Regions from separate parts of the Nitrospira lenta genome, predicted to be linked through region 1. Evidence: riboswitches for the same ligand, from Rfam matches in the RefSeq annotation. Region 1 holds a riboswitch; each other region holds the start of a gene.

Evidence for each region. Region 1 has a riboswitch for cobalamin ahead of NITLEN_RS15945 (TonB-dependent receptor plug domain-containing protein). Riboswitches for the same ligand answer to the same signal wherever they lie in the genome.
Region 2: linked by a shared signal. The riboswitch ahead of NITLEN_RS04925 (CbiX/SirB N-terminal domain-containing protein) and the one ahead of NITLEN_RS15945 (TonB-dependent receptor plug domain-containing protein) in region 1 are both predicted to bind cobalamin.
Region 3: linked by a shared signal. The riboswitch ahead of NITLEN_RS04840 (TonB-dependent receptor) and the one ahead of NITLEN_RS15945 (TonB-dependent receptor plug domain-containing protein) in region 1 are both predicted to bind cobalamin.

The regions. Positions count from the first base shown of each region.
Region 1 is NZ_OUNR01000020.1:63,914-67,186, reverse strand. Features, by position in the region: gene NITLEN_RS15955 (FecCD family ABC transporter permease) at 1-422, shown strand, start outside; gene NITLEN_RS15950 (ABC transporter ATP-binding protein) at 430-1,281, shown strand; cobalamin riboswitch at 1,352-1,545, shown strand; gene NITLEN_RS15945 (TonB-dependent receptor plug domain-containing protein) at 1,574-3,273, shown strand, end outside.
Region 2 is NZ_OUNR01000001.1:1,032,884-1,036,156, reverse strand. Features, by position in the region: partial or broken gene NITLEN_RS04930 (IS3 family transposase) at 1-835, opposite strand, end outside; gene NITLEN_RS17840 (hypothetical protein) at 835-1,080, opposite strand; cobalamin riboswitch at 1,133-1,332, shown strand; gene NITLEN_RS04925 (CbiX/SirB N-terminal domain-containing protein) at 1,449-2,630, shown strand; gene NITLEN_RS04920 (DUF3209 family protein) at 2,644-3,018, shown strand; gene NITLEN_RS04915 (FAD-dependent oxidoreductase) at 3,024-3,273, shown strand, end outside.
Region 3 is NZ_OUNR01000001.1:1,017,171-1,020,443, reverse strand. Features, by position in the region: gene NITLEN_RS04850 (cobyric acid synthase) at 1-551, shown strand, start outside; gene NITLEN_RS04845 (HoxN/HupN/NixA family nickel/cobalt transporter) at 601-1,401, shown strand; cobalamin riboswitch at 1,444-1,610, shown strand; gene NITLEN_RS04840 (TonB-dependent receptor) at 1,641-3,273, shown strand, end outside.

The sequences.
Region 1 (3,273 bases):
TGGGTGTGCTTGTCGGGTATGCGGTGCTGGTGTTGGTGATCGTGATGCACAAGGCGCATGCGTTGAATGTGCTGACTCTGGGGGAGGAAACGGCTCGCTCACTGGGCATTGAGACGGAGCGAATCAAAAAGCAGTTGTTCGTCCTGACGGCCTTGCTGACCGGAGCCGTCGTGTCGGTAAGCGGGATGATCGGATTTGTGGGGATGGTTGTGCCGCATGCCGTGCGCCTGGTGGTGGGGTCTGATCACCGGCTTTTGCTGCCGGCATCAACTTTGGTGGGCGGCATGTTCCTCGTCATCTCCGACACGATTGCGCGGACCATTCTGGCGCCGGCGGAAATCCCCGTTGGGATCGTGACGGCACTCGCCGGCGGCCCATTTTTTCTGTATCTCCTGCTCTGGCGCAAAGATCGGATGCTGTGACGTGGATATGCCATTGACAGAAGCCTCCGTGGCCGTTGCGTGCTCTTCAGGTACGGCCATGCAAGCGGACCGAATCTCGTTTCGCTATCGAAGCGATCAAGCGGGGAGGTCTTGGACGATCGAAGATCTCTCATGCGAGGTGCGGGCGGGAGAAGTATTGGGCATTGTGGGGCCCAACGGTTCAGGGAAGTCGTCGCTGCTGAAGCTGTTGGCCGGGCTCTTACGACCGAATGCCGGCGAGATTCGGCTTGGAAGCCAGTCGATCAGACTCATTGATCCGCAGCTCCTTGCGCGTTCCATTGCCGTCGTTCCACAAGAATATGTGCAGGTGTTTCCCTTTTCGGTGGCGGAAACTGTCCTCATGGGACGTTTCCCGCATCGTCGTGAGTCCTGGTGGGGAATGGGTATAGGCGATGAGTCCGACCATGATCTGCGGCAAGCGTATCAGGCGATGGCCGAGACGGATGTGCTGGCTTTGGCCGGTCGCCTCGTGTCCGACCTCTCGGGCGGCGAGCGCCAGCGGGTGATGATTGCACGGGCCTTGGCCCAGGAGCCCACGATACTGTTGCTCGATGAGCCGATGGCCTTTCTCGACATCAATCACCAGATTGAAATGTGCGCGCTGATCAGCCGGCTGCAACGTGAACGGCAGCTTACCGTCGTGCTGGTCTCGCATGATTTGAATGTCGCCAGTCAGGCGTGCGATCGGGTGATGATGCTCAAGGAAGGGCGGATCGTCCGGATCGGTTCACCCATGGAGACGATCACGCCGGAGAGCTTGCGGGCGGTGTATGGCTGCGACGTCGTGGTCGATGCCCATCCCACTAGCGGCCGTCCGCGCGTCACGATGCCGGGTTGAACGATTCGATCGGATGTAATTCCGCACGGCCATGTCCCCGGCCGTGACGGGTTGGTGTGAGGGGGGACGATCATTTTTAACGTGAAAGGGCGTTTTGTAGAAACGACGCGGGGGACGGGGAAGATGGTGCAAATCCATCACGGTGCCGCCACTGTCAGCGGGGAGTAAGTCTGCATCATGCCACTGTGTGCTTCGGCACATGGGAAGGCGCAGAGACGCGACGATCCGCAAGTCAGGAGACCCAGCCCGCAGTTGATTCGACTGAACCCTTCGAGCACAAGGGAGCTGTAACATGTCGTTGTTTGTCCTGCGATGGGTATTGTGTGCGTGCGTCCTCAGTGTCTGCCAGCCGCTTCAAGCCGCTCTGGCTCAAGATGCTGCACCGGCCGTCCAATCCCAAGAGAGTGCACCGGCCGACCAGGCTCAAGGTGTCGCCCCGGCTGCTCAGACTAAAGATGTTACTCCCGCCGAACAGGCCGATATCATTCAAACCCCCGAGGTCTTTGTCAGCGCCACGAAGACGCCGATTCCGGTCACTCAAGTGACGAGTGCGACGGAAGTGATTACCGAACAGGACCTGAAGAGACGGCAGATCAAAACCGTGGCGGACGCTCTTCGTCTGAGTCAGGGCCTCACGGTATTCTCGAATGGCGGTCCGGGAACGAGCACGTCGGTTCGTATTCGCGGCAGTAATTCCGATCAAGTGCTGGTGCTCATTGATGGCGCGATTATGAATAGCGCAACGCTGGGCGAATTCAACCTGGCGAATCTGACGACAGACAATATCGAACGGATCGAAATCCTTCGCGGTGCCCAAAGCATGTTGTGGGGCGCGGATGCGATGGGTGGCGTGATTAATATCACCACCAAGAGAGGTACGGGTGCTCCGTCGGCAAATGCGTTCTTTGAGTACGGATCATTTTCGTCTATTCGTGAAGGCGGCCAGGTTTCGGGGAAAACGGGAATTGTGGATTATAGTGTTGCGCTGTCTCGTTGGGACTATACCGGCTTTTCAGCCGTGAACTATCGGCGAGGTGCGACGGAACGAGATGGGTTCCACAACTGGCAGGCGTCCACACGCCTCGGTATCGCGCTTCCACATGAGGGGAGGCTCGATTTCAACTTTCGCCTGTTACAAGGCAAGGCAAGTTTCGACAATGGCTTTGGACCTGGGTTTGATACGCTGGGAGGGTTCTCGAATAGCCAACAGTTTGTTTACAGCGCTGCCTATACCCAGCCGATCACGAACTGGTGGAATCAAGTATTTACTGCGGCACGTCAAACTGAGGACTTAGAGTCCTCTTCAGGGCAAAGTCAGCGCAATGTGCAAACGGGAGTTGTCTCAACGCCGTTTCTCTTTCGATCGCAGATTAACACGGTGTCAAATCGCCTTGAGTGGCAGAATAATTTTCAGATTGGGAAGCCTCTGCTGCTCACAGCCGGATATCAGTTTCGTGAGCAGCAAGGGGAGAATCGAGACCTGCTCACGAATAGTCTAGATATCCCGACGAAGACCCTTTCCAGTCATGCGGGGTTTGCTCAAGCTCAACTCAATCTCTGGGATCGTGTGTTCGCGACGGCCGGTGTGCGGCATGATGAGTACAATGTCTTTGGCGGTGCGACAACCTATCGAACGACCGCGGGCTATCTGCATCAAGAAACCGGCACGAAACTGCGAGGCAGCTACGCGACCGGCTTTCGTGCTCCCACGATCAATCAACTATATTTTCCGTTTTATGGCAATGCGAATCTCAAGCCGGAACGAAGCCAAAGTATGGACGTTGGTGTGGACCAGTATTTGCTCGATAAGCGTTTGACCATCAGCGGAGGGTACTTCTGGAATCGTTTCCGTGACATGATCGTTACGCAGGCCAGTTCGACGGTGTGTAGCCCATTCGGTTTCTGCGCTGAGAATGCCGGTCTTGTGGGAACGAAAGGATGGGAAGCCAGCGTGAAGTATGCCGTCATTCGGGATGTTCCGTTGATCAAGAG
Region 2 (3,273 bases), on a different contig from region 1:
TCAAGTGCCTTCGAGGTCAAGTCGCTCCCATTGTCCACTGTGATCATCTGCGGGTAGCCGCTCCGGTTCGCCACCCGTTCCAGAGCCGCCACGACTTTCGTTCCCGGGAGGGTGAAATCGGACTCGATTAATTGACTGTGCCGGCTATAGGTATCCACGACCGTGAGCGCTCGAAACCGCTGGCCATCCAGTAACGTATCCGCCACAAAATCCATGCTCCACCGCTCATTCATCTCACTCGGGTGTGGTGGCACGACCCGCAGATGACTCGACCGTTTACGACGGCGCGGTAATCTCATCGTAAGCCCTTCTTCCCGATAGATCCGATGCACCCGCTTCCGATTCACTACCCAGCCTTCGCGTCGGAGCATGACCTGGAGGCGCAGATAGCCAAATCTCGGCCGCGCTTGCGCCAACTCCCGCACCCGCATGCGAATCGCCGTATCCTCCCGCCCGTGGTGTCGGTAATACCACGACGCCCGATTCAACCGCAGGAGCCCACAGGCCCGTCGCACTCCAATCGGACAGTGCCCGAGCACCTCCCGCACGAGGGCGCGTTTGCGCGTGGGCTTCAGGCCTTTTGTGCGAGCACCTCTTGCAGGATGACTTTGTCCAAGGTCAGATCCGCCACGAGCTGCTTGAGTCTGCTGTTCTCTGCCTCCAGTTGCCGTAACCGCCGAATCTCGGCGATCGCCATCTGGCCGTAGCGTTTCCGCCAGACGTAGTACGTCGCCTCACTGATCCCCAGCTTCCGCGTTACCTCCGGAATCGGTGCCCCCGCATCGATTTGCCGCAAGGCCGTCGCAATTTGCTTCTCGGAAAACAGAGGTTTCATTAAACGCACGAAGGAAACACTGTTTTACTGACAATCACTTTTGAGATTGTTACTGCAACGATACTCGCCTTTTCAGGACATGCCCGCGCTGTATCTTTATAAGGAGCTGAAAATATTTGCGCTTTTTCACTGTGGTGAGCCTGGGCAACTAAATAAACAACCGGTCTCAGTGCATGTCTTGTTAAGTTATTGGGCTTTGTGGTCGCGCAGTTCGCGTAAAGCTGCTTCGGATCGCGTGCACTCATGATATTTCAGCCTTGACAGGGTGGACTAGCCCGCGTTAGGTATCTTGGCTGATAATTGAGTAATCTCTCGGATGCCCGCTAGGGCGTAACAGGGAAGTCCGGTGAAAAACCGGCGCGGTCCCGCCACTGTAAGTGGGAAGCTCCCCCGTTTTAGCCACTCGACACACTTGTTGGGGAAGGCTGGGGGTAGCGTTGAAGGTTCGACCTTCTGAACCCATGAGCCAGGAGACCTATCCGAGCTGACATAGTACGGTTTCTCCGCGCGGTAACGGAGGATCTCTCCTGCCTTTTTGGCATGCGACCTCTTGTTCCTGTTGTGGAGCTGGAGGTTTTATTATGCCGGCAGCCTCTCCCACGGTTTGTGTCGCATGACGACGGGATTGCTCATCGTCGGGCACGGCAGCCGTGATTCCAATGCCAATGGTGAGTTCGAGGCCTTGGTGGCAGCCTTTCGCGCGGCGCGACCCGATCTTGATGTGGCGCACGGCTATGTGGAGCTGGCCCGCCCGTCATTGGCCACCGCGCTTCGCGAGTTGGCGCAACGGGCCGATTCCGTTGTGGTCCTGCCGTTGTTCCTTTTTGCCGCGGGGCATGTGAAGAACGATATTCCGCTCGCACTCTCGCAGGCTCGGCAAGAGTTTCCCTCCGTCCGTTTTATCGTGGCCAATGCCTTGGGCATCCATCCCAATCTCGTGGAGCTGGCCTTTGAGCGGGCGCGGGCGGCGCTGGAAGGTGCCCGTGAATCCTCGAAGACTGCCGTCGTGGTCGTGGGCCGTGGTTCAAGCGACCCGGATGCGAACGGGGACTTCTGTAAAGTTGTTCGTCTCCTTGCCGAGGGGCGCGAGATCGGGTGGGTGGTGCCCTGTTTCATCGGCGTGACGAGACCGCTGTTTGAGGAGACGGTGGAGCTGGTCGCGCGCGCGCGCCCAGAGCGGATCGTCGTGGCTCCCTACTTTCTCTTCGGCGGAAGACTGATCACGAAAATTCGCGAGCAGGTGGAATCGTTCCAAGCGCGCTATCCCTGGATCAAGACCGAACTGGTACCCCATTTGGGAATCGACGACCGGTTGCTCCGCTTGATGGACGAGCGCCTGGCCGAAGCGACGGGAGGGGAGCGGCCGCTCCCCTGCGATACCTGTCAGTATCGTGTGCCGGTGTCCGCTGTGACCGAGCATGTGGGCGGGCTCAAAGCGCTGCTCTGGAGTCTGCGGCACGGTTTCACCCACGCGCAAGCTATGCCGCACGTGCATGCCCATCGCCCGCTGGCTAAACATGTCCTGGTCTGCGGGAATGTCGATTGTGCCGATGGCGGGAGCATTCCCCTCATTGCTACATTGCGGCGGCTGTTGAAGGACGCCGGGCGGGATCAGGATATTCGCGTGACGAAGACCTCCTGCATGGGCCGCTGCGGGGAAGGACCGACGGTCGCGGTCTATCCTGATGGCATTTGGTATCGGGGTGTGAAAGAGACGGATGCGAAGGAGTTGGTCGAGGAGCATCTGCTCGGCGATCGGCTCGTCAGTCGCCTGGTCGATAACATTATGCAGTAACGGAGGAGAGACGATGGCCTGTCATGAAATCGCAGGGTTGCGGCTAGGTTTGATGGAAGTGTTGGGAGTGAAGAACGAAGCCGAACGGCAGCATGAGTTGGCGGAGCTGGGGACCGGGGCCGATCAACCGGGGCCGATTCGTTCCATGTGCGGCGCCAAGGACTTGGCCACGCTCAAGCAGTTTTATGAGACGGCGGTAGCTGCGCTTGAAGAGCGCGTGTCTGCCACCCGCGCCGACGATCCGAAGCTGCCCTATCTGCGTACGCTGGTGGTGCTCACGAAGAAGGTCGATCTCGATCTGGCCCATCAGATCGAAGGGCTCACTCACCTCTATCGCGATCTCGATGAGATGCATGACTTTGTTCATGAGATTTATCCGGCGGAGTAGCAGCAATGGCCGTAGCGAAGACTGCCAGAGTGGTGGAAACCGAGAGGCTGGGGCCCGATACTCTGCTCCTCGATCTATGCGCGGCCGAGCCCTTGGGGTTCATCGGCGGACAGTACCTCATCCTTGATAGTCGAATCGTGTTGCCGAACGGCAAAGCCGTCAAGCGGGCCTACTCGCTCCTCACCGGCGATGCGGAACAATGTCGCTTTCAACTCGCGGTGAAGCGTATTCCCGATGGATTGGGTTCCGCCTTCG
Region 3 (3,273 bases), on a different contig from region 1:
TAGGTGTATGCGGCGGATGCCAAATGCTTGGTGAGATGATCGACGATCCGCACGGAGTGGAGTCGGCGGAGCCTCACGTACGGGGATTGGGACTGCTGGCCCTACGGACCCACTTCGAGCAGGAGAAAGTCACGGCGCAGGTTCTAGCCCGCGTGCGGTGCCCCTCGTTTCTCACCGATGGCGTGGGGCTCGAAGAAGCGGTCCATGGATATGAAATCCATATGGGAATGGTGGTGCCACATAATCAGCAGGCGAGCCCCTTCGAGATTCAGTCGCGGAACGGACGCACAAAGGTACGCAGTGACGGGGCTCTCAGCAGCGATGGGATGGTGGTGGGCACCATGTTGCATGGCCTGTTCGAGAATGAGGTGATCAGGGCGCGGACTCTTTCTTTCCTGCGTCGGCGCAAGGGGATTTTCGCAGGCGACATCATCCGGTGCATTCCCACGAAACAGGACGAGTACGACCGGCTAGGAGCCGTGGTGCGTGGGCATCTCGACTGTGAGCTGCTCTGGCGTCTCACTGGCCGGTGCCCGGTGTTGCCACGGTGAATGATGCGTCAGAGTTTCGGGGTGAGAACCATGAGCCACAAGGGAGCCTATGAATCCAACTGATGGCAGTCTCTGGGCCTTGCTCGGTCTCGCCTTCGCATTGGGGTTGAGCCATGGAGCCGACCCAGACCATCTCACCGCCATCGATGGCATGACGAGGGCGTCTGTCGATCGGCATCCGAGAATGAGCCGGTGGGTGGGGACATGGTTTGCGTTCGGGCATGCCCTCTCTGTCCTGTTGATTGCGGGGTTGATCGCATTGGCGGCGGAGTATCTGCAATCGTTCAACGACTCTGTGCTGCACGTGAGCGGGGTTTTATCGGCCTGCCTGTTGTTCGCCATTGGGACATTAAACCTCGCCAGGCTGAGGACATTGCCGGCTGGAATGACGGTTCCGAGCCACGGGGTCATCGGCCATTTTTTGCCCAGACAGTTGCTCAACATCACACACCCGATGAGCGCCGTGCCGATCGGCGCCTTATTTGGACTGGGGTTTGAGACCGCCAGCCAGATGTCGGCCTGGGCCTTGGCCGGCACGATGGGCTATGGCCTGCTGGGCGCGCTGCTGATCGGCGTGGCCTTCAGCCTGGGGATGGTCGTTACCGATTCCCTCAACGGCCTTGTTGTACGCCGGATGTATTTGGCGGCGACCACGATGGCGATCCAAGGCAATCGCATGATGACACTGACCGTCGTGGGGCTGGCCTACGTCGTCGGGATCATCAAATTACTCCAGCCCACCTCGTTTGCGTTGCCGATTAGCGATCTGGGTCTCACGATTATGGTGCTAGGCGCGGTATTGCTGGCGTTTCTGACCGCACTGATCAAACCCAAGTGCCGGGTGGCGTAACAGAAGGGAGGCCTACTAGAGCAGTAACTTTTTCAATCCAATGCATTGATAGCCCATGTACCCCAAGGGAAGCGCGGTAGAAGCCGCCACTGGTCCGCAACTGTGATCGGGGACGAAATCTGCACTCAGCCACTGTCCGCAAGGATGGGAAGGCGCAGAGAGTAGGACGAGCCGAGAGTCAGGAGACCTGGGTACATGGAGACTCCAGAAACCCCTTTCGTGATCAAAGGAAGAGCCCTATGCTTTGCCGTCTTGTCATGGCCTCAGGAATTGTGTTGTGTCTCATGCCCCTCAATCTTTTTGCCAAGGAGGGTGAAGGGGATCCCGTGGAAGTGCAGGAAGTGACGGTGATTGGACAGCCAGTCGAGCGCCAGGGGACGGGGACGCTCAATCTCGACAGTCTAAGTATGACGTCCAGCCGCTTGGGGCTGACGCTACGTGAGATTCCAGCCAGTATTGAGGTGATCGGTCAACAGACCATTCAGGAGCGCGGATTTCGGTCGATCTCCGAAGCGATCGAAGGCGCGACGGGGGTGACGGTAGGCGACGCACCAGGAGACCCCGCGAACTTTTCCATGCGGGGGTTCACGAATAACCAGATTCGATTGCTGAACGATGGGCTGATGACCGGCCCGGCCAATATGACCTCGCGCCCGCGTGACACGTGGAATCTTGATCGCATCGAGATCCTGAAGGGGCCCGCGTCGGTGCTCTATGGGGAAGGGGCGATTGCCGGCGCGATCAACTTCGTGACCAAGCGACCGGTCCGTGAGTTACAGGGAACGGAGACGTTTCTCTCGTATGGCACCTTCAATACAACCAGGGCCGGTGTGGGCAGCGGAGGGACCCTCGGGACCGATAAGCTGCATTATCGAGTGGACCTGAGTTATCAGAACTCCGACAACTTTCTGGGCGTGCAGCGGGCACCCTATACCTATTGGAATGGGACCAGCGCCCTCCTCTATGACGTGACCTCTCGTCTCAGCGTTGAAGTATCCTTCGATCTCGGGTTCGATCGCAGCAAGCCCTACTTTGGCACGCCGCTGGTGCCCTCGTCGTTTGCCACCCAAGGGGTCAACGGAGTCGTAAGCACACTCGATGGGCGCACTGTCGATAGGCGGATGCTGCGGCAAAACTACAACACCCAGGACAGCGACATGAGTGCGCTGACCACGTGGACGAAGCTCAAAACGACTTGGAAGCCGACCGATCTGATCGAAGTGCGGAACCAAGCCTATTACTACACGGCGAAGCGCCATTGGCAAAATGCTGAAACCTACACATTTAACACCGGGACGCAGCTTATTGATCGTGATCGATTCTATGTGGCGCATGATCAGACTATCATCGGCGACCGACTCGAGTTTCAGGTCAACCAGCCCGTCGCGTCGTTGAAGAATCGTTTTGTGACGGGATTGGACTTTAGTCGTCTCGACTTCACGAGGCCTAGTTTTTTTAATGGGGCGGGTGGGAGCGTGGACCCGTTTGCCCCTGTCGCCGGACTGTTCGGGCCGATCGCGGCAGCAACGCAGAAGGCAATGGTCACCACGACCGCGCTGTTTGCCGAGGATCAGCTTAGCCTGACCGATCAGCTCAAGCTGATCGCCGGGTTTCGACATGATCGTATCGATTTGACTCGGGAGTTGTTCGACACCGCCGGCGTCCTCGATACGACGAGCAGTTTCTCGCGGAACTTCAATCCCACCACCTGGCGCGCAGGCCTTGTCTATGACGTGCTGCCGCAGATCACGCTCTATGGGCAATACGCGACGGCGGCTGATCCGGCTGCCAGCAATATTTTCCTCGTGACACGTCAGGAAAGTTTTGCACTCGCGACCGGGGCGCAGTGGGAGGTGGGCGCCAAAGGGGACT